One region of the Paenibacillus sp. FSL K6-1330 genome, then DNA from elsewhere that is predicted to be linked to it. Evidence: predicted binding sites of a transcription regulator. Region 1 holds the regulator's gene; the other holds the start of a gene.

Evidence for each region. Region 1 encodes NrdR, which represses ribonucleotide reductase genes. Its sites were predicted from a motif close to AACACNATATATNGTGTT; they were not measured.
Region 2: NYE54_RS24105 (adenosylcobalamin-dependent ribonucleoside-diphosphate reductase) is a predicted target of NrdR. The motif match lies at 5,916-5,933, and genes of this name have one in related genera.

What each region holds. Positions count from the first base shown of each region.
Region 1 covers NZ_CP150269.1:5,703,671-5,720,018, forward strand. Annotated here, with positions in the region: gene NYE54_RS25910 (ABC transporter permease) at 1-745, opposite strand, end outside; gene NYE54_RS25915 (ABC transporter substrate-binding protein) at 745-2,340, opposite strand; gene NYE54_RS25920 (class I SAM-dependent methyltransferase) at 2,487-3,242, shown strand; gene NYE54_RS25925 (DsbA family protein) at 3,589-3,969, opposite strand; tRNA gene NYE54_RS25930 (tRNA-Ala) at 4,061-4,133, opposite strand; gene nrdR (transcriptional regulator NrdR) at 4,311-4,784, opposite strand; gene NYE54_RS25940 (alpha/beta-type small acid-soluble spore protein) at 4,933-5,160, shown strand; gene NYE54_RS25945 (lytic transglycosylase domain-containing protein) at 5,228-5,794, opposite strand; gene coaE (dephospho-CoA kinase) at 5,791-6,390, opposite strand; gene NYE54_RS25955 (MntP/YtaF family protein) at 6,400-7,140, opposite strand; gene mutM (DNA-formamidopyrimidine glycosylase) at 7,263-8,096, opposite strand; gene polA (DNA polymerase I) at 8,242-10,902, opposite strand; gene phoU (phosphate signaling complex protein PhoU) at 11,169-11,828, opposite strand; gene pstB (phosphate ABC transporter ATP-binding protein PstB) at 11,878-12,633, opposite strand; gene pstA (phosphate ABC transporter permease PstA) at 12,682-13,557, opposite strand; gene pstC (phosphate ABC transporter permease subunit PstC) at 13,558-14,490, opposite strand; gene NYE54_RS25990 (PstS family phosphate ABC transporter substrate-binding protein) at 14,550-15,551, opposite strand; gene NYE54_RS25995 (methyl-accepting chemotaxis protein) at 15,680-16,348, opposite strand, start outside.
Region 2 covers NZ_CP150269.1:5,283,559-5,299,906, reverse strand. Annotated here, with positions in the region: gene NYE54_RS24130 (N-acetylmuramoyl-L-alanine amidase) at 240-1,043, opposite strand; gene NYE54_RS24125 (YqzE family protein) at 1,194-1,385, shown strand; gene NYE54_RS24120 (hypothetical protein) at 1,623-2,762, opposite strand; gene NYE54_RS24115 (YqhG family protein) at 2,907-3,869, opposite strand; gene NYE54_RS24110 (SNF2-related protein) at 3,871-5,628, opposite strand; gene NYE54_RS24105 (adenosylcobalamin-dependent ribonucleoside-diphosphate reductase) at 6,041-8,695, shown strand; gene NYE54_RS24100 (hypothetical protein) at 8,946-9,632, shown strand; gene NYE54_RS24095 (hypothetical protein) at 9,912-10,265, shown strand; gene NYE54_RS24090 (hypothetical protein) at 10,615-10,953, opposite strand; gene NYE54_RS24085 (AraC family transcriptional regulator) at 11,017-13,389, opposite strand; gene NYE54_RS24080 (carbohydrate ABC transporter permease) at 13,484-14,365, opposite strand; gene NYE54_RS24075 (ABC transporter permease subunit) at 14,378-15,340, opposite strand; gene NYE54_RS24070 (extracellular solute-binding protein) at 15,411-16,348, opposite strand, start outside.

The DNA.
Region 1 (16,348 bases):
AAGCCCCGAAAAAACTTGGCAGACTCGTCGTGATTAACGTCAGGACCGGTACGAGCATTGAGCGAAATAAATAGGATGGATATAAGATCGAGTTACGCAAACCTCTGGCCCTTGCAGCCTCGATATACGAGAATTTGCTGTACTGAACGGTATAGGAACGTACCATTCGAATGAAATAAACGCTTTGTACCAGCGAAATGGCCGTCACCGGAAGTACATAATGCAGCAAGGTAGAACTGCCAATAACCGGAAGGACGGGCCATATGACGCCAAACGCATACATTAGAAGAATAGCGAGCCAATATAAAGGAACGGACAATCCCAAGATGGTTAACGAGTATACGACTCGATCAGGAATCGAACCCTCATTTAGCCCCAGCCATATCCCGACCGGTATGGAAATGATGATCGTTAGTACAAAAGAGCCTGCAATGAGTCTATACGTCGGCTCTAAACGACTTATAATTTCATGTAACACCGGTTCCCCCGACATGAAGGAATGTCCCAGTTCTCCTTGAACAATCTGAAACACCCAGGCCATGTATTGCTGAAGGAACGATTGGTCGAGTCCCCATTGTTCCTGTAGATCAGCCACCAACGACTGCTCCGGTACCGCTCCGATCTCTAACAGCATCATGGACGCCGGATCGCCCGGCGCCAGACGCATCAATGCGAACACGAACAACGAAAACAGGACAAAGGTAATCATCAGCATCAGCAGGCGATGGATCATGGAACGCAGCATTACTGGTCTTCTTTCTTCAAGCGATGCCATTTCAACGGATCGTCCTCGATTGCATTGAATGCAAAGCCAATCACATCGCTCGTATGAACAAAGGTTTGCTTGGTATAGTATATGGGTACCGACATAGCTTCCTCATTCATTCGAAGAAACACTTGGTCGAACAGGGCTTGCTGTTTCTCGACGGAAACCGTAGCCGCAATTTGATCCAGCAAATCCGACAAAGGACGATCTTGAAAGGCAACCCCCGGCGTAGATGGCGAGCTGTGGAATAACGAGGATAAGAATCGATACGGCAGTTGAGCATCCGTATAGGTCCGGTACATCAGCAGGTCATAATCCTTGCTGCCCCACAGCGTATCGTAGTATGCCGCCCTTTCCTGATTCACAATGTGGATTTGGATTCCGATCTGCTTCATGTTGTCTTGGAAAATCTCCGCCATCTCTTTCCATTCTGGATATTCTTCCGTTTGAATGACCAACCGCAACTGCAGGACTTGCCCGCCTTTCTCGTAAAGACGCTTCTTTTCGTTCCATTCGTAGCCCGAGGCTTCGATCAGTTGTTTGGCCTTCTCGGGATTGTAAGGATAGGAAGGCTGATTATCATCGGTTACAAACGCAACTTTCTCTTGAAACAATCCTCTGACGGCATCGCCGGTGCCATCGGCATATTTGCTCGTATCGTTTCCGTAATTGACGGCCTGGCGAATGTTCTTGTCCGATAGAAACGCCTGGTTTTGGTTGATGACCAAAAAGTAGGACATCGTACTCGCCCCGGTCTCCACCATGTACTTATCGTTATTTAGGAAAACACTTAGACTTTCTGCTGGAACATTACCAAGTTCCCCGCCTGCAAGATCGACCTCTCCGGATTGCAGCGCCATCACCCTTGCCTGAGGATCTGTAATCACTCTAAAAACGAGTGAATACGCTGACGGTTCCTCTAACCAATAATGTTCATTTGCTATCAGTATGGTCTCCACCCCTTGTCGGTAACTGCCTATTTTCCAAGGGCCCGTGCCGATCGCTTGCTGAAAGGTTCCGTTCGCGTCTCCCGCTGGAGTTACCGAGTTTGGACTCATAATCCGAAACGGCCTTGCCTGGCTGAGCTCATACAGCACTTGAGTTGCGGTATGTTTAAAAGAAAGCACGACAGTGTCATCATCCGGTGTTTCTATGTTTGCAATCAAACGGGATATTTCCAGCGTGGCATTCTCTTCCCTGCTGACCGCCCTCTCCAAGGAAAACTTAACCGCCGTTGAATTCAATGGGCTGCCGTCTGAGAATTGCACCTGATTCCTTAAATGAAAAGTGTACATCTTACCGTCTTCGGAGACCTGCCAGAATTCAGCCAGGCTGGGAACAAGCTCCCCTTCTCCTTCATATTCCACAAGCGCGTCATATACAGCGGCATGCGTATGTCTTGATCCATTGTAGGTCGAAGCATCGAGCTTATCTCCCTCAGCGTCCTGCGTTACGGCAACAACGATTTGCTTGTCTTCTGCTTTGCCAGGGACCGGGTCTGTTTCTTTCGAACACCCCATAAGCAAAGATAATGCGACAAGTCCTGCAACTCCGAATCTAAATCTCCCCAACATCCATGCTCCTCCTAATTTTCTTCTAGTTGTTTGTGATTAAACAGCCGCTATGATCTTGACCGCTTGCATACTGAGTAATCTTTGTATATTATTAATCGTAATAATTACGATTTGCAACATTTTTTTAAAAAAAGGAGATCTGAATAATGACCGAGCATAAACTTGCGCAGCAATATCGTGACTATTGGGACAAAGGAGCTGCTGTCTATGATGAAATTGTAGATACGGAATTTGCAACCGACTCCTATGATCAATGGAAAGCGATCTTGAATCATCAGTTATCCGGAAAACAAAATTTGAAAATCCTAGATGTGGGAACAGGTCCCGGCTTCTTCGGGGTTTTGCTTAGTTGGATGGGGCATGAGGTTACCGCCATTGACTCCTCGTCTGAAATGGTGGCTAGAGCTAATAAAAATGCGAAAAAGCACAACTGCAATTTCAAAGTAATAGAAACCGATATTATCGATTACAAGACGGAAGAAAGATATGATATCATCATTTCCAGAAACGTCACCTGGTTCCTATATAATCCTGTTGCCGCATATCAAAATTGGCATGGCATGCTGAACGACGGCGGACAAGTGATGATCTTCGATGCCAACTGGAATTTGTTTTTGAGTAATCCCCAAGAGGCGGAGCTGTTCAGAAAAGCTAAAGAAGAGGCAATTGATCAAGGTTACTTGCCTTATCGCGAAGAGAAGGATATCGAAGAAGGGGATCAATTGGCGCTTACCTTGCCATTGACCTACGTAAGAAGGCCGGGATGGGACGCCGAAATGCTGCGATATATCGGATTTGCCAAAATCCAAGTCCATGAAGGTTTCGATGCCGATTTTTATCGCGCAGGAGAAAAAATTCTCAATCGCCATAGGCCCATGTTTGCCATCGTTGCTGAAAAATAAGTATACATCCTAAAAAAGACGTCCAGCCAACCTTGATGAGAAAGCTGGCTGGACGTCTCTGTTTTACAGCCGGGTAAATTCTGCCCGGTCAAAGTTTCCGATATATTTATAGGTGGAATCGGTTGACCTATCAAAACAAAATACACATCGTGAACGCCGATGAGTCCTCCGTCAGCTGTCCGGTGGCGATTTTGTAGGGGCGCACCCGCTTGCCGTTGGAGGCACCGGTATCGTTCCGATCAAGGTGCCGTCCACTCCGCCTAGCCGAACCTCTACGGCGGAATACGGGGCACAGTTCGTGCTGTTGCCGGAATACTCGATGGACAGCTGGTTACGACAATTAGGGTCACACGGGTGTTTTCCTCCCCCAATGGTCCCCTCTGAAAATCGTCCCAGGAATCGTATTAGTACGGTGGAAACCTTGGAGCACCTGGTTACCAATGATATAAGTGGGTACGGCTCGAACTCCGCTTTCATAGTATGCATGATGCAGCGCTTTCTGATGAGCTTCTTGGTAACGTCTTGTCTCCAATGCTTGCTTGAACTCCTTTTCATCCAGACCAAGTTCAGCGGCCAAAGATGTTAGTACGGAGACTTTACCGATGTCTTTTTCCTCCTGATAGTAAGCGCTAAAGACACGTTGAATATATGCTCCTCCCTTGCGCTGCATGTTCTCATGACCTAATGAATGGCCATGCATGTTTCTCCATATTAATTTCGTCCCCAATTCGTCCCCAAATCCATTTAAATATGTATTTAAAACCGTCCTAATAAAGCAAAAAACCCTTGATGATATATCATCAAGGGTTTTCTTATTATGGAGCCTAGGGGGATCGAACCCCTGACCTCATCGCTGCCAGCGATGCGCTCTCCCAGCTGAGCTAAGGCCCCGTAAGCGACTTCTATATCATATAAAAAATCAGCAGGCATGTCAACATGTTTTTCACATTTTTTGATGACGTGCTGTATCCCTTTTACTTCTCTATATAATGTCACTTAGCGATGATGATAATGGGCCCTATGAGAGCACCAGAAGAGCACCTGGATCGTGCGGAACCATGGGCGCTCTTACAACTCCGAAACGTCCGTACCCTTGGACAGCAGGCTTTTCAGTTCCTTCATAAACATATTGATATCCTTGAATTGGCGATACACGGATGCAAAGCGGACGTAAGCTACCTCATCGACCGGATATAACCGCTCCATCAGAAGCTCCCCGATCTGGCGGCTCTCCACCTCTGCTGCTGCGGTATTGCGCAGTGCTTTCTCTACATCCGAGACAATCATATCCAGCTGGTCCACGGATACCGGACGCTTCTCGCATGCCCGGATCAAACCGCGGAGCACCTTCTCCCGGCTGAATTCTTCGCGGCTTCCGTCCTTTTTCACGACGATCAGCGGCGTTTCCTCCACCATCTCAAAGGTTGTGAATCTCTTGCTGCACTGCTCGCATTCCCTGCGGCGGCGGATGGATTTATTCTCGTTGGCCGGCCTGGAATCAAGCACTTTCGTTCCGGCATAACTGCAATATGGACACTTCATAAAGTCATCTTCACTTCCTTCGTTTCAGCGTATTTCGCCTTGAATGGCGCTACAGAAAAATTTACCAGCAAAACTTTGTTCTTTTATGTTATGAAAATGCGAAACCCGAGACATAATACTTTTACCAACCCAAGGAGGTGAACTTAACATGGCACAAAGCAACAACAACTCCAACAACCTGGTTGTTCCTCGCGCAAACGCTGCTCTTGAGCAATTGAAGTACGAGGTAGCTCAAGAACTTGGTATCTCCATTCCACAAGACGGATACCAAGGTAACATGACTTCCTACGAGAACGGTTCGATCGGGGGATACATCACAAAGCGTCTTGTAACCCTGGCCGAGCAACAATTGGCTGGTCAATTCTCCGGTCAATAATCGATTCTTCCTTAAAAAAGGAGTGTTGGACGGCTCGATGTAAGAGCCTGTCCAGCGCTCTTTTTTGTTAAAAGCCGTCCTTATACACATCTGTATACTGATTATAATAATAAATCACGCGCTGTACATAGTGACGGGTTTCCCCGATAGGAATACTCTTCACATTCTCGTAGGTTCCATCCCACATGCCCTTGTTGATCCAATTCTTCACGTTCCCGGGGCCTGCATTGTAAGCGGCGATGGCGGCAATCGGATTGCCGTCCATTTCCTTGTGCAGATTCTGAATATACCAGGTGCCCAACTGGATATTCGCATCTACTTCATTCTTCACGTTCAGCAGGTTCACCGATGGCAGCTTGGCCATTTCCATCGCCCAATTCGCCGTATCCGGCATCAACTGCATAATGCCCAGCGCGCCTCTCTTGGATTCCTTGCCTGGCTTGAAGTTCGTCTCCACTCGAATGATGGAAGCCACCAGGAAGGGATCGACCTCATAGTAAGCGGCATGCTTCCGGATTTCATCCTTATAATGAATCGGATACAGCAAGGTCATCCAGTTCGAGCTCAGAAACAGCAGCGCTACAAAAGAGACAAACAACAGAAGCAGCACTCTTTTTTTACGGAGCCACCTCATAACCGAACCAGCCTGCCCCACAGGTTGTCCACCTGCTGCTGTGTTTCGGCCAATGTTCCGCTGTTATCAATAAGGATATCCGCCAGACGCTTCTTCTCCTCGATATCCATCTGGCTGTTTAAACGCGCTTCTGCCGCTTCCCTGTTAAGATCATCGCGCACCATCAGACGCTCTAGCTGCAGCTCTCGCGGTACATAAACGACAGCGATCTGGTCAAGATAAGAATAATGCTCCTTAGCCTCAAGCAGCAGCGGTATATCCGCTACCACGAGCCGGTCCGGATACTGCCGCTCATACGCTTCCGTCCGTTCCCGGATTTCCTGCCGGATCGCCGGATGCGTGATCTCATTCAACACCGTTCTCTGCTCGGGATGATGGAAGATCATCTCCCCGAGTTTTTTTCGATTCAACGTACCGTCCTCAAACAGGATCGCTTGTCCAAAATGTTCGGTCACTTTACCCAGCACCGGATGACCCGGGAGCATCACTTCCCGGGCGATGAGATCCGCATCGACGAGAAGTGCTCCCTTCATGGTCAACATGGAGGACACGGTGCTCTTGCCTGTTGCAATTCCTCCGGTTAAACCGATATTCATGACTTCACCTCATAACAGCTTCATTATACCCATGACGATTAACAAAAAAGCAGGCAAATAAGAGATAAAACGCATGCCGCCTTTGGACGCAAAGCGTAAACCAACCCTCATACCCAGCACCAGGAATATCCCGCTAAACAAGGAAACAACCGTTGCGGTACCTAACGGTGAGAAGCCCAGCATGGCTGCGCCAAGTCCTGCCCCGAACGCATCGAGCGATAGCGCGATCCCGAGCCACATCGCCTCCCACGGAGAGATGCTGCCGGAGTCGTCCAGATCCGCCTTCGAGGGACTGCGGAGAATTTGAATGACAACGCCGATCTTCGGAATCTCAAGAGAAAATACCGCCCGCTGAAGATGCTCTTGACCTGCCGTGTTAACCTCACGTCGTAATTTTACTTGATGGTCAGCCCCCTGCGTTTCTATAAGAGACTTTGTAATAACCTTATTGGAAACCGGCTGCACATCAGACTCGTTTTTTCTGCGAACTTGCTGGCATAGAGACCACAAGCCCAGCAGAATCAAAATGGCGGCTCCGATCACGGACGCCACAGATGGGGATAAGAACCGCTGTAACAGCGCGCCTGCCTGCATGGAGGCGCCAAGCACCAAGCCGGAACATAGCGAGATGATCAATACAGACAGCAGCGGTATCCTGGTTTTGCGCAGACCGTATGTAACCCCCGCCCCAAATCCGTCCAGGCTTAATGCCATAGCCAGCAGCACAGACGAGAAAATATGACTGAGCACCCTTTTCCCTCCTCGTAAGCTCCACATCAAGCGGCTCATTCATGAAGAAGAGCAGCTCCATGCGCTCCACATATGTTCCACATTATATGTGTGAGGAAAGGAATGGGTGCACGCCTATTGGATTACTTCCTTAACGGCTGACACTTCGGGCAGAAGTGGGTCCCCCGTCCGCCAACCACGATCTTATGAATCGGTCCTCCGCATGTATTACACGGCTCGTCCTTCCGTCCGTAAATCTGATGACTGTGCTGGAACATCCCCATTTCACCCTGTCCATTGACATAGGATTTAATGGAAGAACCACCCGCGTCAACGGCTTCGGACAGTGTATCCACAATCGCATGAAACAATCGCTTGAGCTCGGCATCCTTCAGGCTGTTAGCATTGCGCTCCGGATGAATCCCGGCTCGAAACAATGCCTCATCGACATATATATTGCCGATACCGACCACATATGCCTGATTCAGCAGCACCGCCTTGATCTTCGTTTTCTTGCTGCCGATGACTTCCTTAAAGGTTCCGAACGTAAACGTCTCATCCAGCGGCTCATAACCCAGCTTGGCAAGAGGAGCGTGCTGGAACTCTTCCCCCGTTGCAAAAAGATGCATCGTTCCGAATTGGCGTACGTCCTTATAGCGCAGCTCCGTGCCATCCGAGAAATGAAAGATGACATGGGTATGCTTCTCCACCGGCTCCTCAGCAGGGTACACCCCGTAACGCCCTTCCATCCGAAGATGCGAGACGAGGACTAGCCCATCCAGCAATATCCGTAAAAATTTCCCGCGGCGCTCTACACCTTCCACGGTATGATCCTTCAGCATAAACGCAAATGCCTCAATATCGTCGGGACGCTGAATGATCCGCGGCAGATGTACGGATACGTGATCTATATGCTTACCTTTAATCAATTGGTTCAGTGTTCGTTTCACGGTTTCTACTTCCGGCAATTCCGGCATAATGACTTCACCTCATTTCCCATTATACCGGAAGTTGGGACAGAGCGGGACCATGGTTTTGTGGAAAGGTATGGTGCATATCGCGCCCCTCTTCACGCCATGATCCCTATAAAAGATCTTCTATTAACTGACACAATGTGCAACTTTACTTCGCTTCGTACCAGTTCTCGCCATAGCTGACTTCCGACTTCAGCGGTACCGACAGTTTTAGTGCCTGGCTCATCACTTCCGGAACCAGTTCCTTCATGATCTCCAGTTCATCCTCCGGCACCTCAAACACCAATTCATCATGCACTTGAAGCAGCATGCGGCTCTTCAATTGACGATCATACAATGCCTTGTCCATATGGACCATGGCCAGCTTGATAATGTCGGCGGCCGTTCCCTGAATCGGCGTATTCATCGCCGTCCGCTCCGCAAAGGACCGCAGATTAAAGTTGCTGGCATTAATCTCCGGCAGATACCGTCTGCGTTCAAGCAACGTTTTCACATAGCCATCTTGCTTCGCCTGCTTGACGATCACGTCCATATAACGCCGCACACCTTGGAACACCTCGAAATACTGGTCAATGAATGCCGCGGCTTCCTTCCGGGTAATGTTCAGGTTCTGGGACAAGCCATAATCGCTGATTCCATACACGATGCCGAAGTTAACCGCCTTGGCGGACCGCCGCATATTGGAGTCCACCTCATCCACGCCGACTCCAAACACATCCATCGCGGTCTTGGTGTGGATGTCCATATCGTGAACAAAAGCTTCCTTCAGCCGTTCATCATCCGAGATATGCGCAAGCACACGCAGCTCGATCTGGGAGTAGTCCGCTGCCAAAATGCTCCAGCCCGGCTCGGACGGAACGAAAACCTTACGCAGCTTGCGACCTTCCTCCAGACGGATCGGAATGTTCTGCAAATTCGGAAATTGGCTGCTCAGACGTCCCGTTGCGGCAATCGTCTGGCGATAATAGGTGTGCACTTTGCCAGTCTGTGACGAAATCTCCTTCAGAAGACCTTCCACATAAGTGGATTGCAGCTTGGCCAAGGTACGGTACTTCAGGATCAGACGGACAATATCATGATAAGGAGCGAGCTTCTCCAGCACCTCGGCATCGGTAGAATAACCGGTTTTGGTCTTCTTGATGACCGGAAGTTCCAGTTTCACAAACAGAATCTCGCCCAGCTGTTTAGGGGAATTGAGATTGAATTCCGTTCCAGCGATCTCATAAATCTCATGAACCAGCTTCGCGATCTGACCTTCAAACTCGCGACCCAGCTCTTTCAGATCCTCCGCATTCACGGCAATTCCCTGTTTCTCCATATCGGCCAAAATGCGGGACAGCGGCATCTCCAGCTCATGGAACAGCGGCAGCATTTCATTAGCAGCCAGTTCCTTCTCCTGAACGGGAACCAGTTCGGATACAGCCAGACATTTTCTGGCCATGTGCTCGCTGAGCTTCTCCACATCGGGAACCTTGTATTTGGCCCCTTTACCGAACACATCCTCATCGGCTTGAAGATACGCAAGCCCGTATTTGGAGGCCAGCCCGCTAAGGCTTTGATTCGCTTCCGTCGGGTCGAGCAGGTATGCAGCCAGATGAACGTCGAATGCTGCGCCGGCAAAAGCGATACCCTGCCAGTGGAGAGCCAGATCAATGCGGTGCAGATCATACCCGCGTTTCGGGATCCCGCTATCGGCAAGCCAAGTACGGACAGGCTCGGCCTCTTCCGACTTCAGAACCTCAAAAGGAATGAAGTACTGTCGTTCCTCTGTAGCGAGTGCAAGCCCGATCACCTCAGCATGATGAGGGTTTTCCCCATGCGTCTCAACATGGAGCACGGTCACCTGGGCCAGGTTATCCGCAACCTCCGCAAGTTCCTTCGTGTCCACAAGGGTCACTTCAATCTTCGCTTCGGGCTTCGACTCAGCCGGATCTCCGCCCATTCCGCTTGTGCTCAGGTTTAACCGTTCAATCAGCGATTTAAACTCCAGCTTCGCCAGTGCAGGTCCTGCCGTCTCTTCATTCAGGCCTGTAAACGCCATGTCATCCAGCGACTGCTCCAGTGGTACTTCGCGGAAGATCGTGGCCAGCTTCTTGCTGAGTATGGCGGAATCGGCATGCTCTTCGATCTTCTCTTTCATCTTGCCCTTCAGCTCATCTGTACGTGACACCACGGCCTCTACGGATCCAAATTCATGAAGCAGCTTCAGAGCCGTCTTCTCACCCACTCCTGGAACGCCGGGAATGTTATCGGAAGCATCGCCCATCAGCCCCTTAAGATCGATAATCTGATCAGGCGTCAGGTTATAACGTTCCTTAATCTGTTCAGGTCCGTAATACTCAATATCAGTAACGCCCTTGCGGACCATCGCGATCGTGGTATGTTCCGAAGCCAACTGCAGCATATCCTTATCCCCGGATACGACCATCACCTTGCGGCCAGCTTCGTCAGCTTGACGGGTAATGGTCCCGATAATGTCATCGGCCTCATAACCGCCAATTTCGAACTGGGAGACGCCAAGACCCTTCAGCAGCTCTTTCAGCAGCGGGAATTGTCCGGAGAGCTCAGGAGGAGTCTTTTGACGGCCACCTTTGTAATCCTGAAAATCCGCATGCCGGAACGTTTCCTTGCCGGCATCGAATGCCACCATCATATGGGTCGGTTTATGCTCCTCAATTAAGCGAAGCAGCATGGTCGTAAAACCGTAAACTGCATTCGTCTGCTGTCCGCTGGCATTGGTCAACGGCGGCATCGCAAAGAATGCGCGGTAAATGATATTATTTCCATCAATCAAAATCAGCTTGTCCATAGAACACCTCGCACCAATATTACTTCCTTTCCACATGATAACATAGGTTACTCCCAATTCCGAACAATCCGTTCGATTAACGATGAATTCTTGATGAAACGCAAAATAACCCCACAAAGTGGAGCCTGTGCTTCGATGCTATTCCAAATACTTTGCGGGGACCCCAAATATATAAATGCGATTAAAGAATGGTTTCCGCTTCGCTGGAGTTTTCTAAATTCTCGCAAAAAAACGCCAGCTTTCGCCAGCGTTAGGCTGTCATGATGCTATTGATTGAGGTCGGGACGGTGACCTGTTACGAGGTACACGGTGCTCTCGCCAATGTTCGTGGCATGGTCGGCGATCCGTTCAATGTAACGGCCCACCATGATCAGCAGCATCGCTTGATTGGCCGAGTCCGGATCAGAGGTCAGATGCGAATACAGATCCTGCAGAATGACGCTGTACAAATGATCGACCTGATCGTCATCCTGGGCCATTTTATAAGCCAGATCCGTGTTTTCCATCAGATAGGATTCGATGGATTCCGAGACCATCGCACGCACCAAATCCGACATCCGCGGAAGATCCACTAAGGGCTTGATCAGCTTCTGGCCTTGCAGACGGATCGTGACTTTAGCGACATCACGAGCCAAGTCGCCCATCCGCTCCAAATCGCTGGCAATTCGGAAAGCAACCAATATCCGGCGCAAATCCTTCGCCACAGGCTGCTGGGTTACGATCAAGCGGGAGCCGATCTCCATGATCTGCTCTTCCATTGTGTTTAACTGCACATCGTTCTTGATAACCGCCTGCGCTTTCTCCGCATCCAGGGTCTGGAGAGACTCTACACTGCTCGCCAGTGCCTCCTCCATATGCTTGCCCATATCCTGCAGCAAGGTTTTCAGCTCATTAAGCTGCTGATCAAACTCAATTCTCCGGATCATGTGTGATGTTCCTCCTATCTACTTTTAAGAAAGATCATATGAGTGTGGGTTAACCAAATCGACCCGAGATATAGTCCTCGGTACGTGCATCCGACGGCGTCGAGAACAGCGTATCGGTGCTTGCCGATTCAACCACTTCGCCATTCAGGAAAAATACCGTCTGCCCGGATACGCGGGCGGCCTGATGCATATTGTGCGTTACCATAACGATGGTGTATTTGCTCTTCAGCTCTTGTACCAGCTCTTCGATTTTCAGGGTCGAAATCGGGTCCAGCGCGGAAGTAGCTTCGTCCATAAGCAGAATATCCGGCTGTACGGCAAGTGCCCGGGCAATGCACAGACGCTGCTGTTGACCCCCGGACAAGCTCAGCGCGGACCGCTTGAGATAATCCTTGACTTCATCCCACAGCACGGCCTGCTTCAAACTCTGTTCCACAATTTGGTCAAGCTCCGCTTTACTGCGGATACCGTGGAGTCGCGGACCGTAGGCGATATTATCATAAATCGATTTAGGAAACGGATTCGGCTGCTGGAATACCATCCCTACCTGCTTGCGCAGGGCTTCAACGTGGACTTCCTCGCTGTAGATTTCCGTCCCGCCGATTTGCACGCTGCCTTCAATCCGGGTGGAAGGAATCATGTCATTCATCCGATTCAGCGTACGCAGCAGTGTGGATTTACCGCAGCCCGACGGACCGATGAACGCCGTCACCGTTTTTTCCGGAATGTCCAGATCCACGTTTTTAAGCGCATGATACGTATCATAGTAAAGGTTTAATTTCTTAATCTGTATGATGGAATCCATATCTTATTCATGTCTCCTTTTTCACGATTAGATCTGCTTAAGCGTCTCTTAGATGTTCTTCGAATACTTGTTCCGGATCCACACGGCGATGATGTTCATGATGAACAGCATGATGAGCAACAGAATAATACCCGAAGCCGCCAGCTCGTGGAAAGCCTCACTTGGTCTTGATATCCAGTTAAAGATCTGGATCGGCATGACAGTAAACGAATCGAGCAGATTTTCCGGCAAGAAGGCCACGTACGTTAAGGCACCGATCATGATCAGCGGTGCGGTTTCGCCAATCGCACGAGACAAGGCCAGGATAACCCCGGTCATGATTCCTGGAATCGCTGAAGGCAGTACAGCGCTGGATACCGTTTGCCATTTTGTTGCGCCCAGCGCATAAGAAGCATCGCGCCGGTTCTTAGGCACGGCGCGAAGCGCCTCCTGAGCGGCAACGATAATAATTGGCAGCACCAGCAGCGTCATCGTTAATACCCCGGAGAGCAGACTGCGGCCCAGATTCATCCCACGTACGAAAATAGCGAGCCCCAGGATACCATATATAATAGAAGGAACCCCTGCAAGCGTACTGATATTCAGCTGAATCAGCCGAACCCAGCGGCTGCGGCCCGCATACTCTTCAAGAAAGATCGCTGCGCCAACGCCTAGTATGAAGGACAGCGGAGCCATGAGCAGAAGCAAGTAAATCGTGCCGACAATCGGCGACTTCAGTCCTGCTTTATCCGCGATACGTGACGGATAGTTGGTGAACAGATCAGGCGATAGTCTGAAAATGCCATCCGTCACAATCGTAACAATCAAAGCCATCAAGGCAAGAATACCGATACTGGTACAAGCCAGAAATATAATGTGCAGCGTCTGGTCACTACGGCGTCTCCGGTTGATTCCTTTGCTGTCTCCCAGATTCAATTGTTCCATCTAGTATTCCTCCCTGAAGCGGCGAGCGACCCACTGCGCCAATATATTAAGCAAGAAGGTGATGACAAACAAGGTCAGACCTACCGCAAAAATCGTGCCGTATTCAATCGTTCCGCGCGGAACATCACCCATACTTACCTGAACGATATAAGAAGTCATGGTCTGGATGCTTTCCAGCGGATTCAGCGTCAGCTGCGGCGTAGCACCAGCAGCCACCGTTACGATCATCGTCTCGCCAATCGCACGCGAGAATGCCAATACGAAGGACGACACGACCCCCGACAGAGCGGCAGGCAGCACAATTTTCAGTGCAACCTCAAATCGGGTAGCACCGAGCGCGTAGGCACCGTGACGAAGACTCTTGGGTACTGCACGCATCGCGTCTTCACTTAAAGATGAAATCATCGGCAGGACCATGATCCCTACCACGATACCCGCGCTAAGCGCATTGAATATACCCATGTTGGGAAAAATCTTTTGAAGGAATGGCGTTACCGTTTCAAGCGCAAAATATCCATAAACAATCGTTGGTACACCAGCCAATACTTCAAGCACTGGCTTTACAACCCCCCGAACCCGGGCAGGAGCGTATTCATTGAGATAAATAGCGCATGCCAAGCCGATAGGCACTGCGAATAGAATCGCAATGCCTGTAATCAGCAATGTGCCGCCCAGCAGGGGCAGCACGCCGAATTCTTTTGGAGGGAGAATCGGACTCCATGTCGTTCCAGTCAGAAAGGACCATACCGGTACTTCCTTGAAGAAGATCACGGATTCCTGCAGAAGCGTATATACAATACCGATGGTAGTAAACACCGAAAGCAGGGCACACAAGCCGAGTAAGATTGGAATGATTTTGTCTGAGATGCGTGTTTTGCTTCGACGGAATGTCATGCTTTTTGTGTTTACCGCCACGGGTGAAGTTTTGTTCATTCTCCTCTTCCCTTTCTATGGGTCACCCGGAGGATTCCCTCCGGGCATCTAGTCTTTAATTATTTTGCCAACTTGTCTTTTTCTGCTTTGTACTGATCATCTTGAAGCGGTACGAATCCGACTTCGCCAGCAAGACTAGCGGCATTCTCAAGGTAGAAGTTCATGAATGCACTCACTTCTGGACGCTCAAGCTCTTTATCGTTAACATAGAGCAGCAGCGGACGGGACAATGGAGCGTAGCTGTTATCCTTGATCGTTTCCATGCTTGGAGCTACTGTAGCCGTACCGTTATCAATCGGAACCAGCTTCAACTTGTCTTGGTTCTCTTCATAGAAGGAGAATCCGAAGTATCCGATGGAGTTCTTGTCACCAGCTACCCCTTGTACGACTGCGTTTGTATCGGCACTGAACGTAATTTGGCTATCGTTTCTGCTTGCTTGCGCTTCACCGTTAATTGCTTCTGTGAAGTAATCAAATGTACCGTGGTCAGTACCTGGCGAGTAAATCTTGATTTCCTCTGCCGGCCATCCTTCACGAACGTCAGCCCATGTTTTTACGGTGCTGTTTGGCTCGTAAATTTTCTTGAGCTCATCCACGGTCAATTTATCTACGAATTCATTGCTTGGATTAACAACGACGGACAGTCCGTCATAAGCTACCAGAACCTCATGATAGGTAATGCCATTGGCTTTTGCTTCCTCAGCTTCGCTGTCTTTAATTGGACGGGAAGCATTGGACACTGCGATCTCGCTGTTGTTAAAACGTTTGAAGCCAGCGCCTGTTCCGCCTGTTCCGATTGGAATACGGACATCAGGGTTAGCTGCACCGAACTCTTCAGCAACCGCTTCGGTTAATGGATGCAGTGTACTTGAACCATCAATTTCAATTGTTCCTGTCAAAGCTGTTGAGGTATTTTCCTCTGTTTGCTGTGCTGAACCATTCTCTTTATTTTCTCCTGAAGCACCGCCGGAAGTTCCTCCTCCGCATGCTGCCAAAAGTGTGCTCAGCATTAACACCAATACGAGAATACCTGCTGGTTTACGACCCCTTCTTCTAAACAAACGAATCCACTCCTTCAAAATGGTTGTTGTCTCTACTTCCTGCTTACAATATTGATAATAATCCCGGAATGTAATAGCAGTTTCTTAGAAATGTAAACGCAGTGTAAAATATTTTAATAAAAGTAGAGTTATAGATTCGATCTTTCTTCCTTGATCGAAGATTCGCCGGTGTTCATTCCAGCAAGCTCATCCTTAACCCGCTCCACACGCCTAACGGTTTCCTCGGCCAGTTGATAAACCTGGCTCCCGGATTTCTCCACCTCTTGAACGGCGTTGTCCATTTCATTAAACATCTGGGCACCTTCCGTTACATACCCCTCGCAGGATTGAATTTCCTTCAGCGATGATACGGCCCCCTTGGCTGTATCTGCTGCCAGCCGCTGGATTTGCTCCAGCAGCTGCGATATATCCCCTGAGAGCTTGCGTGTTTGTTTAGCCAGCGATTGTACCTCTGCCGCAACCACTTGAAATCCCCGCCCATGCTCGCCGGCATGTGCGGCTTCAATCGAGGCATTCATTGCCAGCAGACTGCTTTGGTTCGCAAGCTCGGTAATCATGCCGGTTATGGAAAAAATGCGGCTGGCATCCGCCGCGAGCTCGGAGGCCTGGCCTTCACGCTTCGTCATATCCTCCACAAGGCCAAGGTACGAGGTTCGGACAAGATCCAGTTTCTCCTTCCCGGTTTGAGACCACTCCCTCATCCGTATACATTCCGAGTTCGTTCTCGCTGCTGCCGTTCGGACGTCGGTTAATGAGGATTGAATGTTCCGGGTATGCCGGTAGCTTTCCTGCAGGAT
Region 2 (16,348 bases), 420 kb from region 1:
TATAGACATAAAAAATAAATAGCCTTCCAGACAAGGACCCGGTGATTCCGTTCCCTGTATGGAAGGCTGTACTTATGTTGAGGCAGCGGCCACGCATGCTGTGAATGATCTCGCTAATGTTGCTGCTGACGCGCTGTGCGTAATCGGAATATCCCTAAAAGGTCCCGAACAGATGATTTCCGTTCCGAATCGTGTTGGCTACTGAGCCGGGTAGGATGAAAACAAAAAACAGCCCCAATCTACAGGGCCGTTAAATAACCGATAATCCCGTCGGCAATGGCCTCGGCAATCTGCATTTGACCATTGCGGCTGGTCAATAAATTCCGGTCCTCCATGTTGCTGAGGAAACCCGTTTCAACGATGACGGCGGGTACTTGGGTTTGATTGAGCAGATAATACGGCTTGCCTATCATGATGCCATTGTTGTTGCGGTAAACCAGATTCAACTGCTCTTGGATGGTGTCCGCAAGTAAGGTGCTCCGTCCCTCGGATTGATGCAGGACGATGCCTCCGCGCTTGGAGGAGTTTTTTCCCCAATTCACATGAATGCTGACTACAAGCTTGGTCGGAATCTCGCTGCTGAGCTGTTTACGATGCGACAGATCCCGGCGGTGTCTGGAGGAGCTTCGGTGCCAGCGGTTGTCGTCGCTAAGGGCGTAATCGGCATCACGATTCATCACGGCATGATAACCCTCCTTGCGAAGCAGCATGAACACTCTGCGTGAAATGGCCAGGTTGATATCTTTTTCGAGAATGTCCCCATACGACGTACCGCCGTCAATGCCGCCATGACCCACATCGATCAGAACGACATCATGTGCAAAAGGGTGCAGGTGCCGGAGCTTGGACTGGTCGATTTCCTGACCCGATGAGTGGGTGGATTCCGGCGTTTCGGACGTAAGCCGGGCTGTCTGTATCGATGTCTGATGAACGGTTCTTGCGGGATGCGTCATGGCATGCTTCTTCACTGGACAGGCTTCGGTGACAGAACCCGGGAATGCCAGCGTAAAGAGAAGCATCCACACCCCTGCTGCCTTAACCATGATGGATTCCTTCTTTCACGTAAAATTTCGGCTTTATTAGAATGTGCATTTAGCGGAAAAATCATGCCGTTCAAATACGTGCGTCTAGAATCGATCGAAATGGAGCAAACTGATATTGGGATGTGGATAAACCATAAGGAGTTGATTCATATGGCTAGCGGCGATGATTTAATCAAGTACATTACCGAGCGCGTGGTTCATTATATAGATACACCCAAGGACGTTCGGCGCAAGGCGAAGGTGAAGGAATCCTGGACCACAAGGTGGTTCGGCATGATTCCGTTCTCCATGTCGCTATGGAAAGAAGATGTAACCACCAAGCGCAAAAAAAGGGCAAAGTAGCAGCTGCTGCACGTTCCTTCATGAAGTCGCATTTTGTACATCGTGCGTATTGCTCCCTGTTACGCACGATGTCAGGTTCGAAACATGCTTTGGAATGGCTGTAGACCCTTGTGAGTGCTGAGTGCACAACCATAAACCGTTTTGAAAAAATATAAAGGACGCTGCCCGTTTAAGGGCCGCGTCCTTTTGTCAGTCATGGCATATTGCATGGATGAGGGCTGCTTGCTTTAACCCGTGTCATTTCGGCTGAGCATAAAATTGACCTTGTCCGATTAACCGGGATGCCGGCAAGAAACGGAGAGTGTCTGTATTCCGTAAGGGAACCGACACATAAAGCGCAGCCGGGTTCTCCTGATTCGCCGGGGACCAGCGATGCCAGCCGGTTAAGTTAAAAGGTGCACCGTAAGCAGCATTGCCTTTTTTGGACTTGAATATCAGGGTGGAGTGCTCTTGTAGTAAACTCCGCAGATCGGCGCTGCTTCGGGTCGTTAGTTCGCTTGAGGTCAGCCACAGCAGATTATCGTAAGGATCCATGAAGTCGCCGGTTGCGATGGAGGGAGTGGCGGCAAACCAATGATTGGACGTGGATGAAGCCACGAGTCCTTTGGCTGTTGTAGGCAGAGATACGGATACCAGCTTCGTCGTTGAATGCGTCTGCTGGGGTTCATCCGGGAGAGCTTCACTATTTAATGCATTAAAATAAATCGGCTTCTTGCCGGGCAGCTGGACCTGCCAGACGGGGGACACGTCATACAGCTTGCGCACGATGCTTCCTTGAGGCAATGATCCTCCGGCCTTCACAAGTCCTTCCGCAGAGAGCCGTTCTTTCAACGGCGCTTGGCTGTAGGGAAGAGTCGAGCCGATTCCGTATTCACTCAGGATATATCCACCGTCTTCTTCTGCACTGATAATCATGTATCCTTGCGGCAGTCCTTCATCGGAAATCGTGACCAACCAGCCGTGCGTTCCCGGACCAAGCGGGGTGAATTCGAGCTTGGCTTCATCCCAGGTCGTAAATGGCGCATGGGCCGATAATTGAGCGACAGTCTCCTCCGCAAAGTCCATCAAACTCCCGGGTACCTGAGCCACGGCGTTGTTCTGATTAACATCTGAAACGCCTGATCTATGATGATCGGCTGTAAGCTGAGTGCTGGTGCTGGTCAGACTAGGGCTGTTCGCAGAATTGGAAACGTCGGCTTGGCTAGCGGCAGCCAAGCTTGCCTGCGGCTGGAACGAGCTGAACAGGATAGTTGTTACGATCATAGAGACAGACAGCATTCGATATCGGCTGGTCTGTTTGTTATCGGGTGATTTTGGCTGGGAATTCTTGCTATCCTTGTCATTATGGTTATGAAGTTTCATGTTCCACTGTTTCAAATCATTAACCGCCTTTCCTTGGCCCTACGCGCCGTGGATGTATTGAAATCATCATATCGGACAAGCTCTGCAAAGGCTGTTGCAAGCTGTCGCGGTAGGAGAAGGGAGAATGGTTCTTTTTTTGCCTGCTTTTGTAGAGGGGCGTCATGATGGCGCACCCACAGGCGAACACAGATGAAATAGACCGCAGGTTATGACGGACAAGCTCACTTTCGGCTCGTACTGCCACTGCATTTCCGACCGACGGTTCTTATATTGCTCCTCAATGAGCGCTTTTTTCTCTTCATCCTGCTCCTTGAGCAGGTCCTCGTAATAGCTGTCGATCACCAGCAGTTCTTCTTCAAGACGTTCTCTTGCTTTGGTGGCCCAGTCATAGTCCAGCTTGCTTATCTTGTCGATAAGATGGTTCTCCAGCGCATCTACGGCCTGTTCGAGCGTAAGAGCCGCCGGTCGGACGTGAACGCTCTCGGGCAAGCGGGGCGTCAGTTCGCGTCCAATCAGGATCGCCGGGAAGTCTTGGGCAATCGTACGACTAGATAATGAGATTCCGAGAAAAAACAATTCCTCCCGCTTCAGATCACAGCTGAACTCCACCTTGAAGCAGACGCCCAGCCACTGCTCATACGGAGTGGAACGGGCTCTCGGACGCGGCTCGGTATCGCGCTGCTGGAACAGGTAGACGCATTTGCCTTCCTCCCGGGAAGCATTCCAGATTTGGGCGAGCCGGCTGCTGCCGTAGCCAATGTTCTCCCGCTGAATGCGGCCGGGACCGAGGATAGGCAGAACTGGGGCATTCCCATAAAAGCGGGCTAGGAGCGGATCCTGCGTAGGCGAGGCGAGCTGCGCTTTGGCCTCGGCTGCTTGGGTCTTTGCAAGCCGTTCGTCGTATTTCTCCGGATCAAACACGAAATTGAAGGACAACGTTTCGGCGGGAGCGCCGGTACGTTCCACGAAGCCCCAGTAATACGGGCGGTTGGTGAGCATTTTGTCGGCTTGCGGTGACAGTTTCACGGTGACATGCTCAGGCGATTTTTCAATGACGGAGCATTCGGTGGCTTCCAAATAGGCCATGAAGTGCTGCTGCACCTCCTGCGGCGTCATGGTCATATTAGGCTTCTTCCTCTCTTAGATTTTCTTCGACGGTGCTTCCCTGCTCGATATCCTGTTTAATATGGTGAATCGAATCGCCCAATGTGCTGATGCGCTGGCGGAGCTCATCGTCGTTGCCGGACTCCAGCATGATTTTGTACAGACTCTTCTCGATGGATTCCTTCTTCTCGAACCGCTCCAGAATGACATCCAGTCCGCCGATGACCATCTCGAACATGTTGATCTTCTCGTGCAGCAGGTTCAGGATGTGCTCTTCAATGGTTCCCGACGTGGACAGATTATAGATCTTCACGTCATTGGTCTGGCCGAGACGATGCACGCGTCCAATCCGCTGCTCAACCCGCATGGGATTCCAGGGCAGATCAAAGTTGATCATATGGTGGCAGAATTGCAGATTGATGCCTTCGCCGCCAGCTTCCGTCGCGATCATGACCTGCGCCTTGCCACGGAAGAGATCCATCATCCAGTCCTTCTTGCCGCGGTTCATTCCGCCTCGGTACGGTACGGAGATCAGTCCATGATCGCGGAAATAATTGAGCAAGTATTCCTGCGTGGCGCGGTACTCCGTAAATACGATGACCTTCTCGTTCATTTGCTGGATGAGCTCGATGGTTTTTTCCGCCTTGGTGTTGGCTTTGATGGCCTTGATGAGATAGACGAGCTCCCAGATTTTATCGCGCAGCGGAGAGTCCTCGGGCAGCTTCTTGGACAGATTAACAAGAGTCACGAAGACGGCATCGCGGCTGCTGCACACTTCACGCTGGAGCGTAACGAGTGACAGCATACTGCTTAAATTTCCCCCTGCTGCCTGATACTGATCTTTGACGAAGGACGTAACGCCGTCGTATAATGACTGTTCTTCGGGCGAAAGGCTAAGCCCTACATTGCGGACGGATCGCTTGGTGAATTTCACTTCGCCCTCGCCGCGGCGGTTACGGATCATGACCTTGGACAGCTCATCCTTGAGCTGATCCTGGTTCTTGGGTCTTCGTTTATCGACAACAAAATTAGCGGCAAACTGCCCTTGGCCTCCGAGCTGGCCCGGCTTCAGCAGAGTGATCAGATTGAAGAGCTCGCTGAGATCGTTCTGCACCGGCGTGGCCGTCAGCAAGAGGCAGTATTTTTTGCGCAGCTTTTGAATGAATTGATAATTGGATGTTTTCTTGTTCTTGAGTTTGTGCGCCTCATCGATGATGAGCATATCGTATTCCTCGTTCAGCAGAATCTCCTGATGCGGATCGCGTTTGGCCGTGTCCATGGAGGCGACGACGATATCATTACCCCAAGAGTACGCTTTTTTCTGCGCAATCGCGGGAATGCCAAACTTAGAGTTCAGCTCGCGAACCCATTGCAGCACAAGGGAAGCCGGAACGAGAATCAACACTTTGGATACCAGACCGCGCACGATGTATTCTTTTAAAATAAGACCGGCTTCAATCGTCTTTCCTAGTCCCACCTCATCGGCGAGAATCGCTCTGCCCGACATCTCGAACAATACGCGTCTGGCGGTATCAGTCTGATGGGGGAGCGGGGATAAGGCGCCAAGATGCTTAAGGCATTGTAATTCTTCAAAGCTTGTAACCAAGCGGGATTTCTCGCCCTCAACGGCAAGTTGGGCCAGACGATAGTCACCCCAAGGTCCACCCTTGTCCAGTCGACCGGCGAGATCGTCAAACCAGGAACGGTCGATCTGCAGTGGAACGGGAAGGCGTGGGTCGGTAATCATGCCTGATTCGGCAGATGGCTGATGGTTCATGTCGATCTCCTCCTGTTGTGAAAGATTCCGGGCCAGCGGTGTATATGTAGTATGGACGAAAAAAGAAGTCTTCATAACCTTGCACGAATTCGGGAGGCGTGGAATACCCTATAGGGCGCACGGCTGCTGGAATTGGATATTTTCATCCTTTTTTTTCATAGGGAAGGGTGAAAAAGAGAGCGAGAGGAAGAAAGCGGAAGCTTGCGAGCGGGAGCTTGGATCTGTTGGCTTAATTTTCACATTATCGGCATAGTTAACCTATATATAGTGTAGTATAATGAATTGGTAGCACTATATATGGTGTATATAGTGGTTTTAGATGTTTGACCGACTACATAACAGGTTATGTTGTTGGTGAGCGCATAACTGCGGAACTTTTTAATTTTATATCTTATATAGGAGGTAGTTGCTCTTGAGTACGATGCAGAATCAGCGGCTGGAAGGTTTAAGCGAGAAGATCTTTTTGGACCGGTATGCCTGGAAGGACGCGGACACCAACAACGCGAAGGTAGGCGATGTGGTGCTCGTTTTGACGAAGGATGATCCTAAATTTCCGACCAAGGAAGTTGGCGAAATCGTGAATCGCGAAGGCCGCAAGGTCACGGTGAAGACACGGAAGGGCGAGCTTGTGGAATCGGATGTGGAGAAACTGACGTTAACCATCGAGAAAACGCCGGAAGAAATGTGGGATCGACTCGCGGCTGCCATGTCATCGGTTGAGGCAACGCCGGAACTGCAGGAAGAGTGGCGCGGAAAGTTCCGCGAGATTCTGGATGATTGGAAGCTGGTACCGGGCGGACGGATTGCAGCTGGAGCTGGTGCGAGCGATGAATTGACGCTGTTCAACTGTTACGTGATTCCTTCGCCGAAGGACAGCCGGGGCGGCATCATGGAAACCCTGAGCGAGATGACCGAGATCATGGCTCGCGGCGGCGGTGTCGGCATTAACTTGTCTTCCCTGCGTCCTCGGCGTGCGATCGTAAGAGGCGTGAATGGTTCTTCCAGCGGCGCGGTATCGTGGGGCGGATTGTTCAGTTATACAACGGGATTGATCGAGCAGGGAGGAAGCCGCCGGGGTGCGCTCATGCTGATGATTAACGATTGGCATCCGGACGTGGAGGATTTCATTACCGTGAAGCAGACGATGGGACAAGTTACGAATGCGAACCTGTCGGTATGCGTCAGCAATGATTTCATGAAGGCCGTGAAGGAAGATCTGGACTGGGAGCTGGTGTTCCCGGATACTACTGATCCTGATTATGATGAGCTGTGGGACGGGGATCTGGATAAATGGAAGAAAGCCGGACACCGTATCATTCCATATAAAACCGTAAAAGCACGCGAGGTCTGGCACACGATTATCGAATCCGCATGGAAATCGGCAGAGCCGGGCGTCGTATTCATGGAATACTATAACCAGATGTCCAACAGCTGGTATTTCAATCCAATTATCTGTACGAACCCTTGCGGTGAGCAGGGACTTCCGGGCTGGGGCGTATGTAATCTGTCCGCGATGAACCTGTCGAAGTTCTATGATGAAGCGAATCATGACGTTGCCTGGGATGAGCTGGCGACAACGACGCGTTACTCTGTGCGTTTCCTGGATAATGTCATTGACCGGACGCCGTACCACTTTGAAGAAAACGAATTGAACCAGAAAAAAGAGCGCCGCGTGGGTCTCGGAACGATGGGCCTGGCCGAGCTGATGATCAAGCTGAACATCCGTTACGGCAGCCCGGAATCGCTGGAGTTTCTGGATAAGCTGTATGGCTTCATTGCTCGCGAAGCGTACCTCGCTTCCGCGGATATTGCCGAGGAGAAGGGTTCGTTCCAAGCATTCGATGCCGAACTGTACCTGCAAAGCGGTTTCATGAAAAATATGACTGAGGTATATCCTGAGGTTGCTGAAGCGGTACGCAAAAAAGGTGCGCGCAACGTAACCGTCATTACCCAAGCGCCAACGGGCAGCACGGGTACCATGGTCGGAACGTCGACGGGGATCGAGCCGTACTTTGCCTTCAAATACTTCCGTCAAAGCCGACTTGGCTTCGACGAGCAGTTCGTGCCGATTGCCCAGGATTGGCTGGACAGCCATCCGGGCGAGGAGCTTCCGGATTATTACGTCACGGCGATGAGCCTCTCTGCCGAGGATCACATCCGCGTGCAGGCGGCGATTCAGCGCTGGGTAGACAGCTCCATCTCGAAGACGGCAAACTGCCCGTCGGACTTCACGGTTGAAGATACAAAGCGTTTGTATGAGCTGGCATTCGACCTTGGATGCAAAGGTGTAACGATCTACCGCGACGGCAGCCGTGACGTGCAGGTGTTGCAGACGGAGAAAAAAGAAGATAAGGCCGCCGAAGCGACAACAGCTTCTACTGTGGACACGGCGCTGGAGCAAAGCGCGACAGGCCAAGCCGCAGAGGATGCGGCGAGCGTTGAGCCGGCGGCTGCAAGCGTGGCAGTGACAGCCTCACCGAGCAAGAGCGGGCTGGATAAACAATACAAGAAGCGTCCGCAAGTGCTGCGCGGCGCAACCTATAAAATGAACACGCCGTTTGGCATGGCGTACATTACGATCAACGATCTGGACGGCATTCCAAGCGAAATCTTCCTGAACGTCGGCAAGGCCGGATCGGATGTGTTCGCGATGGCGGAAGCCTTGGGCCGCGTCTGCTCCTTGTTCCTCCGTTACGGGGACCACGGCAATAAGGTAGAGCTGCTGATCAAGCACCTCAAGGGCATCGGCGGCACCGGCGCGATCGGCTTCGGCGCAAACCGTGTAGAATCTATCGCCGACGCGGTGGCGAAGGCGCTCGAAACGCACGTGGTAAACAACGCTGGGGCGGATCATGACCATGATCCGGCACCGGTCGCAGCCACGATGGCGCCTGCTGATGCAGATGCCGGGAGTGAGACCATAGCCGCGGGATATGGTGGACATGGTTCGCACGCAGGCGGCAGTTCCATGTCGCTGGATCTATGCCCATCTTGTGGCGGGGCGTCTCTGATTAACATCGAAGGATGCAAGACTTGCGGGAATTGCGGGTATAGTAAGTGTTCGTGAGGAAGTTGAACTCTTTGTTTAGAAAACATTAGATAATGAATGATCATTTTAAAGGCATGTGAGATTTCCGCGAAGGCGGGGATCTCCTTTTTTTTCGTACGGCCAGCATGTACGGTGGTGTGAGTGGAAGGGGGAGCTGCCCTACCTACTCGGTTGTTATAGGAAGGGAGAGGAGCAGTTGGAGCTCCCCTATGTTGCTCTGTATGATGGTGGAACAGACCGGTTTATTTTTAAGAGCACGTCCAGTTTCATGTCTGTAAAATGGTTTCCCCAGCCGATTACAAACTATATTATGATATGGGCGATCTTTAATAGCCTTGTTGGATTGGCCCTGGTTATTTGGAAATATAGACAGGAGAAAAGAAATAGTGCTGAGCTTTCTATTCAACATCTAGGATTAAAAATCGGTCTGAACCCCTTGATGAAGACTTTTATTCTTGCTCTATGTATCTTTGGAATCTTTTTTACGGTTGTATTTTTGGCAGAATACATCTTAAATGCTGATTTTAAATTATGGATACTGGGGGTATTTACATTCCATTCAGATAAGTTCTTGGTGTGGATGAACTACCTGCCATTCTTCTTCATTTTTTATCTGACGAACTCGTTGTTTATAAACAAATTGAGTTTCAGCAATATCAAGTCTGAAAAAGTAAACATGATTGTCGCTGGATTCGGAAATGTGCTTGGAATCATGATGATCAATGGAATCCAGTATGCTGTTTTATTTATGACGGGCAACTCATTCTGGCAAGAGACGAGACTTTATCCCATGGTTTTACTTCCCTTTATTTTCTTATTATTTGCAGCGGCAATGATTAGTCGAAGCCTATACAAACTGACAGGAAACATTTGGCTCGGTGCAATGGTGAATACATTGATCATAACGATGATTGGAGTTGCTAACACGGCTACCTTGGTTCCTTTTCAAACTTAAACACACACAGGAAATTTACGGTAATGCAGGGGGAAGCGAATACCTGAAATCTAGAAGTACCAGTTCCTCTGCACTGCAGATGGAATCGGTGCTTTTTTTTTGCAATATATTAACCGTACCACCAACACCAAACGTTTTTTGTTCAGAATTTCGATATATATGCATATAATATTTATTTTGGTATAATAGTTAAAATATTACTTTATGATCTAACCATTACATATATTTTCTCTACTGACATTCTATATCAAGAAGGAAGGAAAGAAAGGAGGTGAATAAATGAAAAAAGTAGTACTAATCTTATTATTAGCGTGCTTCTCTTTCTCTACTAGTGCATTTGCTGCCTATACTGCAACATCTCATGATTTGACAGTTAGCCAACCAGCTCAATATAAATTAAGTGTTGGCCTATGGAGTTCTACGAATGAAACCGTTGATCTAACGCTTTATTCGAAAGGACCATCTGGTCAACTTAGTACAGTCTTCACGACTACCGTGAATATTGGGCCAACTTCTTCAAGTCCTGTCGAGTATTCAGTAGGTTATCTTAGCCCTGGAACTTATGTCCTCAAAGGACAATTCCAAGGGTCTTATGGTAGTTTAGGACCTGTTAGTTTGAATCAAGCCAATTAATAAAAGACATAGAGATTAAAACGGCCAAGCTCAATCGTATGGCCGTTTTATTTTTTTAATTGAAAAAGGCTCGGTTCAAAAAAATTGACAATGGAGTTTTAGAAGAATTATTTGGCAGGAGTTATGGGGAATTCGAAGAAGATACTAACAGCTGGTAGAAGAAAGAGGTTAGTGGGCGCTGATAGCGTGGATTGCCTAGTCTTAATCAAGTAATCCCTTTACTTATTTTCTTAATGTAATACCTGCTTATTTCTACCCAAAGCCAGCTGTAGAAAAGCGAGAACACATAAATGATGGCGATCGTACTCAGGCTAAATGTAGATGAAACTGCCGGGCCCAGAACAGGAAATCAAAAAACGTATAGCAAAAAAAGGATTCCTGCCCACAAAGACAACGACCCGGTAATCACGACCGGCAAACGTATGTTCAAATAAATCAGCGAACCGCCAACCCCAAGCCCCAATAAGCCTGTCGTGAAAGGAAAAACGATCAGTTCGCTTGGTTGGATAAAAAAGAGAAGCAACATCGTGAGCAAATAGGCGGTCAGACCGGAACCGACGGAAAGGATCGTACATAACACAATGGGGGCTGTAGCGAGGGGACTAATCAAGTAGCCTATCCCTGGCAGTAACCCTCCCATGGATTGAAAAATGGCGGATAGCGCGTCAAGAAAAGCGACCGTAATCATGCAGCACATCCTGTCTTTTAATGAGAGATGTGCTGCCGATATAAAATAATGCGGTATATATTCCTATTGATTTAATCCGGCACATTTCGTAATACTTTCTCTATATTTACCGGGAGTAATGCCTTCGATCTTCTTAAAAACCCGAATGAAAACAGTATCGCTTGTATAACCGACCATCTTGGCAATCTGTGCGTTGGTCAGCCCAGGATCCGACATCAGTTTCTTAGCGTGATCCATGCGTACGACAGTCAGATAGTCGTTGAAGTTCTGTCCACTCACTCTTTTAAAAAATTGTGAAATATATTGCGGCGTGATCTGCAAATGCTCAGACACTAAATTCAAGCTCATGTTTGGATCGGCGTAATTCGCTTGAATGCAGGTTTGAATTTGCAGAAGGAGCTGTTCATTGTGATCGCTTCGTTCCAGTTTGAACGATTCGGCGGCCGATACATACAGGTCCTTCGCTTTTTCAAACATTTCGTCGGTTGTTTTACAGGAAACCAGGAATCGCACAGGGTGGATGTCACCTTCTGTAAGCTTCCGGTAGGCCAGCGTATCCGAATCCGATGCCATGATACGCAACAGGGTACCGGCAAGACTGAATAATAAGCACCTCCCAAGCTCCGGAGTGATGGATTCGTCGCGAAAATTTCGATCGAACAGCTGTGTGAGCAGTTGGATAACTTGCTCTGTATCGCCGCTTCGAATACAGTTAATTAACTGCAGCTCGGTTTCGACGGGGTAATAATATTGCAGCTTTTTCTGGCGAATATCATGATAGTAAAAGGTCGACAGCTGCCCATTGACCATCCTGTACTCTAAGGCGGCAGCCGCTTCCAAATAGGCTTCCCCAATCTGATGCTGGCCCTTATGAACGCCGCTTACGGCTATGCTGATCTCCAGCTTGAACCTAGTCTCCAGCATGCGATGCAATTCGGATACGATGTCCTTCACCCGGCAAGCCGGATGATCCATCTGATCCGGCATTAGATTAACGAGCAGGGCCAGCCGGTCTTTCTCCAAGTCGATCGTATGTATCGTATGGCCTTCGTAGATTGAATCTTCAGCCAGATTGGAGATGATAAATCGCACCAATGCCCATTGTTTTTCACTTTGGTTCGGTGCGAACCGGGACATGTCGTCCACTTGAACGAGAATGACGGCAAAATGAGGAAATGGAAAATGGATGCCCATAAATTCCAGCGACTGTTTCATTTGCTCTGGAGGTTCAAAGTAGCCTTGAAGCACACGATGCAAATAGTTAGAACGAAGAATGGGCAGTTGTTGAGTCAGTTTGTTTTTAATATGCCTTTCTTCATCCCAGGAAATCTTCATCATTTCCAGGATGTAGTCAAATTCATTCACAGCAGGTTTACGTGGATGAGACTTTCCGGCCTGAATCGCCTCTATCATTCTCTTGATTGGAAAATAGTTTCTGTACGCGATTCCATATGCAGCTGCACTCCCCGCAAGGATACATAGCAAGAGAAGCCACAGCGCAAGATGCTCCATTTGTTTCACTTTCTGTAGATATATATTCAAAGGCATCACAGCAATATAGTACCATCCGACTTGTCCCGAGGTTGTGAATGATACCGTTACATCTTGACCGTTCAGATTGTAATTGCGTAAACCGGAGTTCGACTTCAGTTCATTCAATATCGAGTGTGATAACGGACTTGCACCAGGGGTACTGCTGATGAGTTCATGATTTTGGTTCACGATATAAACGGAACTCCCGTTTGCGGACTCGATTTGTCGTGTCATTTCGTGAATCTTGGTTTCATCGATCAGAACCGTAAGATTCCCTTTAATATTGGATGTGTCTTCGACCGGCAACGATTGCATAAAGGTAATCACTTGCATGGGGTCATCCTTCAGGTAGCCGTTTCGTTGTAAGGTGGAGGACGGCAGGTATGTTTGACTATGATAGCTAGTCATCTGCTTACGCCATTCTTCATGGGTCAGATGTTCAAAGCGATAATATTTATCATAAAAGTTGTGAGAATCGGTTACGAGATTCGGTTTGATTACAGAATCGCTTCGGTCCAAAAAAATATAGAAATCGTATACAAAATCCTTGGTAATTCTCGAATGCATGTTTAAATAATCTCTTGTAAACTGGACCAAATGATACCGTTCTGACAAGTCTTTGTGTTCCGTATCCAATAAATAACGCAGCTTCGGATTGAGTATAATTTGATGGGATAATTGTTCAATTTCTTTAAAATTGCTGTCTATATTGAGACGCATCTGCTCCAGCATGCCGAGATTGGACCGTTCCGCATTGGATTTCATGATATGTTCAATATTGGTATAGAACACAAACCAAATCAGGATGGGAACCAGGAGCAGAAGACAATTGGATACGAGCATCCTGATGAATAGGCTCCTTCTTTTGCTTCCGGCATTCTTTCTTCGAATGATTGAAAACATGGCGATCCTCCTAGTATAGAAAAGCTTGCTCAATCCCTATAATTCGGGAAGAGCAAGCTTGCTCCCTTCGTTGGATGACCGATTCGTGTGATGATCATTCTTTTAACGCACCAATCAGGACACCGTGCACAAAATACTTTTGCAGAAACGGGTACAGGCATAATATTGGAAGTGTAGATATGATAATCGTCGCATATTTGATCGTGATCCCGATGTCCAACCGATCTGTGGCTGCTGCATCGGTCGTCATACTGTCCGTACTATTCGAGATCAGAATTTCACGGAGCACTAGCTGTAGAGGAAATAACTCCCGATCACGCAAATAAATCAATGCGCTAAAGTATGAATTCCAATGTCCCACTGCATACCACAGCACCATGACGGCAATAACGGGCATCGAAAGAGGCACAATGATTCTGCTCATAATAATCCAATCATTGGCCCCGTCGATCCGCGCGGATTCCTCCAAACTAACGGGTACCGCTTGAAAGGCGGTTCGCATAATGATCAAGTTAAATGAACTGATAGCCCCGGGCAAGAGAAGAGCCCAAGGCGTATCCAGCATGCCGAGACTGTTCACCAGCAGAAAGGTTGGAATCAGCCCCCCATTGAACACCATCGTAATCACGATGATGAGCATGATGGAATTGTTGAAATAGACGTTGCGGCGAGAAAGGGCATAGGCACCGAGCGTTGTCATGAATAGGTTAATGATTGTGCCGCCAGCAACATAGAAGAGGGTGTTCCGGTAGCCGGTCAGAATCATGGGATTATCTATAACGGCTTTATACGCATCCAGATTAAACCCGGTCGGGAAAAACAGCATGCCGCGAAATCGGGCGATTTCTGCAGGATCGCTTAAAGATGCGAATAATACGTATAGGAACGGATAAAGCGTGACGAAGCAAAGCAGGAGCATGAAACATGTATTGACGACGGAAAATATCGATTCACCCAGGCTGCGTTTGTGAAACATACCGGTCCTCCCTTACCACAATTTATGTTCGCTCACTCGTTTGCTAATGGAATTGGCGAGTACGATCAGAATGAAGCTGATGACCGAATTGAATAACCCAACGGCAGCGGTATAACCGAAATCGGCTCCCAGGATACCTTTCCTGAATACATAGGTAGAGATGACATCGGCCGTCTCATAGGTCATCGGATTGTACATCAAAATAATTTTCTCGCTCCCGACGGAAAGCATGGATCCCATGTTGAGAATGAGCAATATCACAATGGTCGGCATGATCCCGGGCAGGGTAATATGCAAGGTCTGTTTCCATCGTCCCGCTCCGTCAATCCGGGCCGCATCATAGAGAGTCGGATCAATGTTGGCTATGGCGGCGAGATAGATAATAGAGCCCCATCCGATTCCCTGCCAGACGCCGGAAGAGACGTACATGAACCGAAACCACCCCGGCTCCTGCATGAAGGCAATCGGTTCAAGTCCGATCATGCCAAGAAGTTGATTCACCAGACCGTCGCGGGCAAAGAAATCGATCATCATCCCGACCACAACGACGATGGAGATAAAGTGCGGGAGATAGCTTATCGTCTGGACGATCCGTTTAAAAAAACTCCTGCGAATCTCATTAAGCAATAAGGCAAGTATGATCGAAGCGGGGAACGCAAACAGCAATTCATAGATATTGATCAGCAAGGTGTTCCGAATCAGTCTCCAAAAATAGTGGTTTCCAAAAAAACTTTCAAAATGATCGAAACCCATCCATGGACTTCCCCAAATTCCGTCGGCAAGTCCGTAATCTTTAAAAGCAATTTGCAGACCATACATGGGTCCGTAATGAAAAACGATGTAGTAGGCAACGACGGGCAGCAGGATAAGATAAATGTAGCGGTTCCGTATTATGTCCTTTTTTATCATGCTCCATTTCTTCTCTGCCCGGTTCCCCGTTGCCGTCTTCACAATGTTTCTCTGTACATTAGGCATGGTTTACTCCTTCTTTGAATACCGGAGAACGGCAAGCCGCAAGCTTTCCGTCTCCAGTGTAGTAGGCATGTTATCGGTTGTTATAGCGTTCCAATCCGGATTGCTGCATTTGAATTGCCTCGTCGATACCCATGCTTTTCATGGTAGCGACATACTCATCGAACTTATCCAGCGATTCTGCTCCCATAATGAATTTAACGATCATTTCATTTTTATACGTATCGATATCGTTCATGATCGAGGCATATCGGCTATTATTTTCCCGGGCGATGGTGATCGGAGGCATTCTTTTTTCATTCGAAGGTTCTGCCCAGACCGTCAAAGCCTCTTGCTGCTCCGGTCTGGCCGCATATTGCTCCATATAGCGTACATCCTGCAAGAAAGGACCCGCATCAGCGGACAAGACATGCTGTTTCAGGGATTGGGCAAGCGGCAATCCTTCCGGATTGTTCATGACGGAATCCATATATTTCGGATAACCGTCAACCATCGTATAGGATGTGCCTTCTTTACCGAAGTTCATGATCATTCGTCCTTCTTCACTATAGAAATAATCGAAGAATTTTACGGTTTCAGCGATGTGCTTGTTGCTTTCAGTTATAGCAGTGAATATGCCGACAATCTGATTGTCCATTTGACCGAATATCGGTTTACCGCCAGATTGTGACGTCGGATAGGGTGTGGCAATAAGCTTGAATTGCGGTTCCTTGGACTCCATTAAATCCATAAACCTGCCCATGCCTCCGCCTACAGCCATAACAGCCGCACCGACCTGATTGCCGGTTATTTTGGCATCGTACATTTTGCTGTCATTGGCTGCAAAGTCTTTGTCCAGCAAGCCTTCATTGTACCAACGGTTCATAGCCTCCAGGTATTGCTTATATTCGGGTTGAACGGGGCCATATTTAACCGTATTTCCTTCGTGATAGAAGCCGTTCGGGATGCCAAAAGCGCCAGTAAAGGCAAGTTCGCCTGCTCCCATCATGATCGGAATTTCATCCGCCTTTC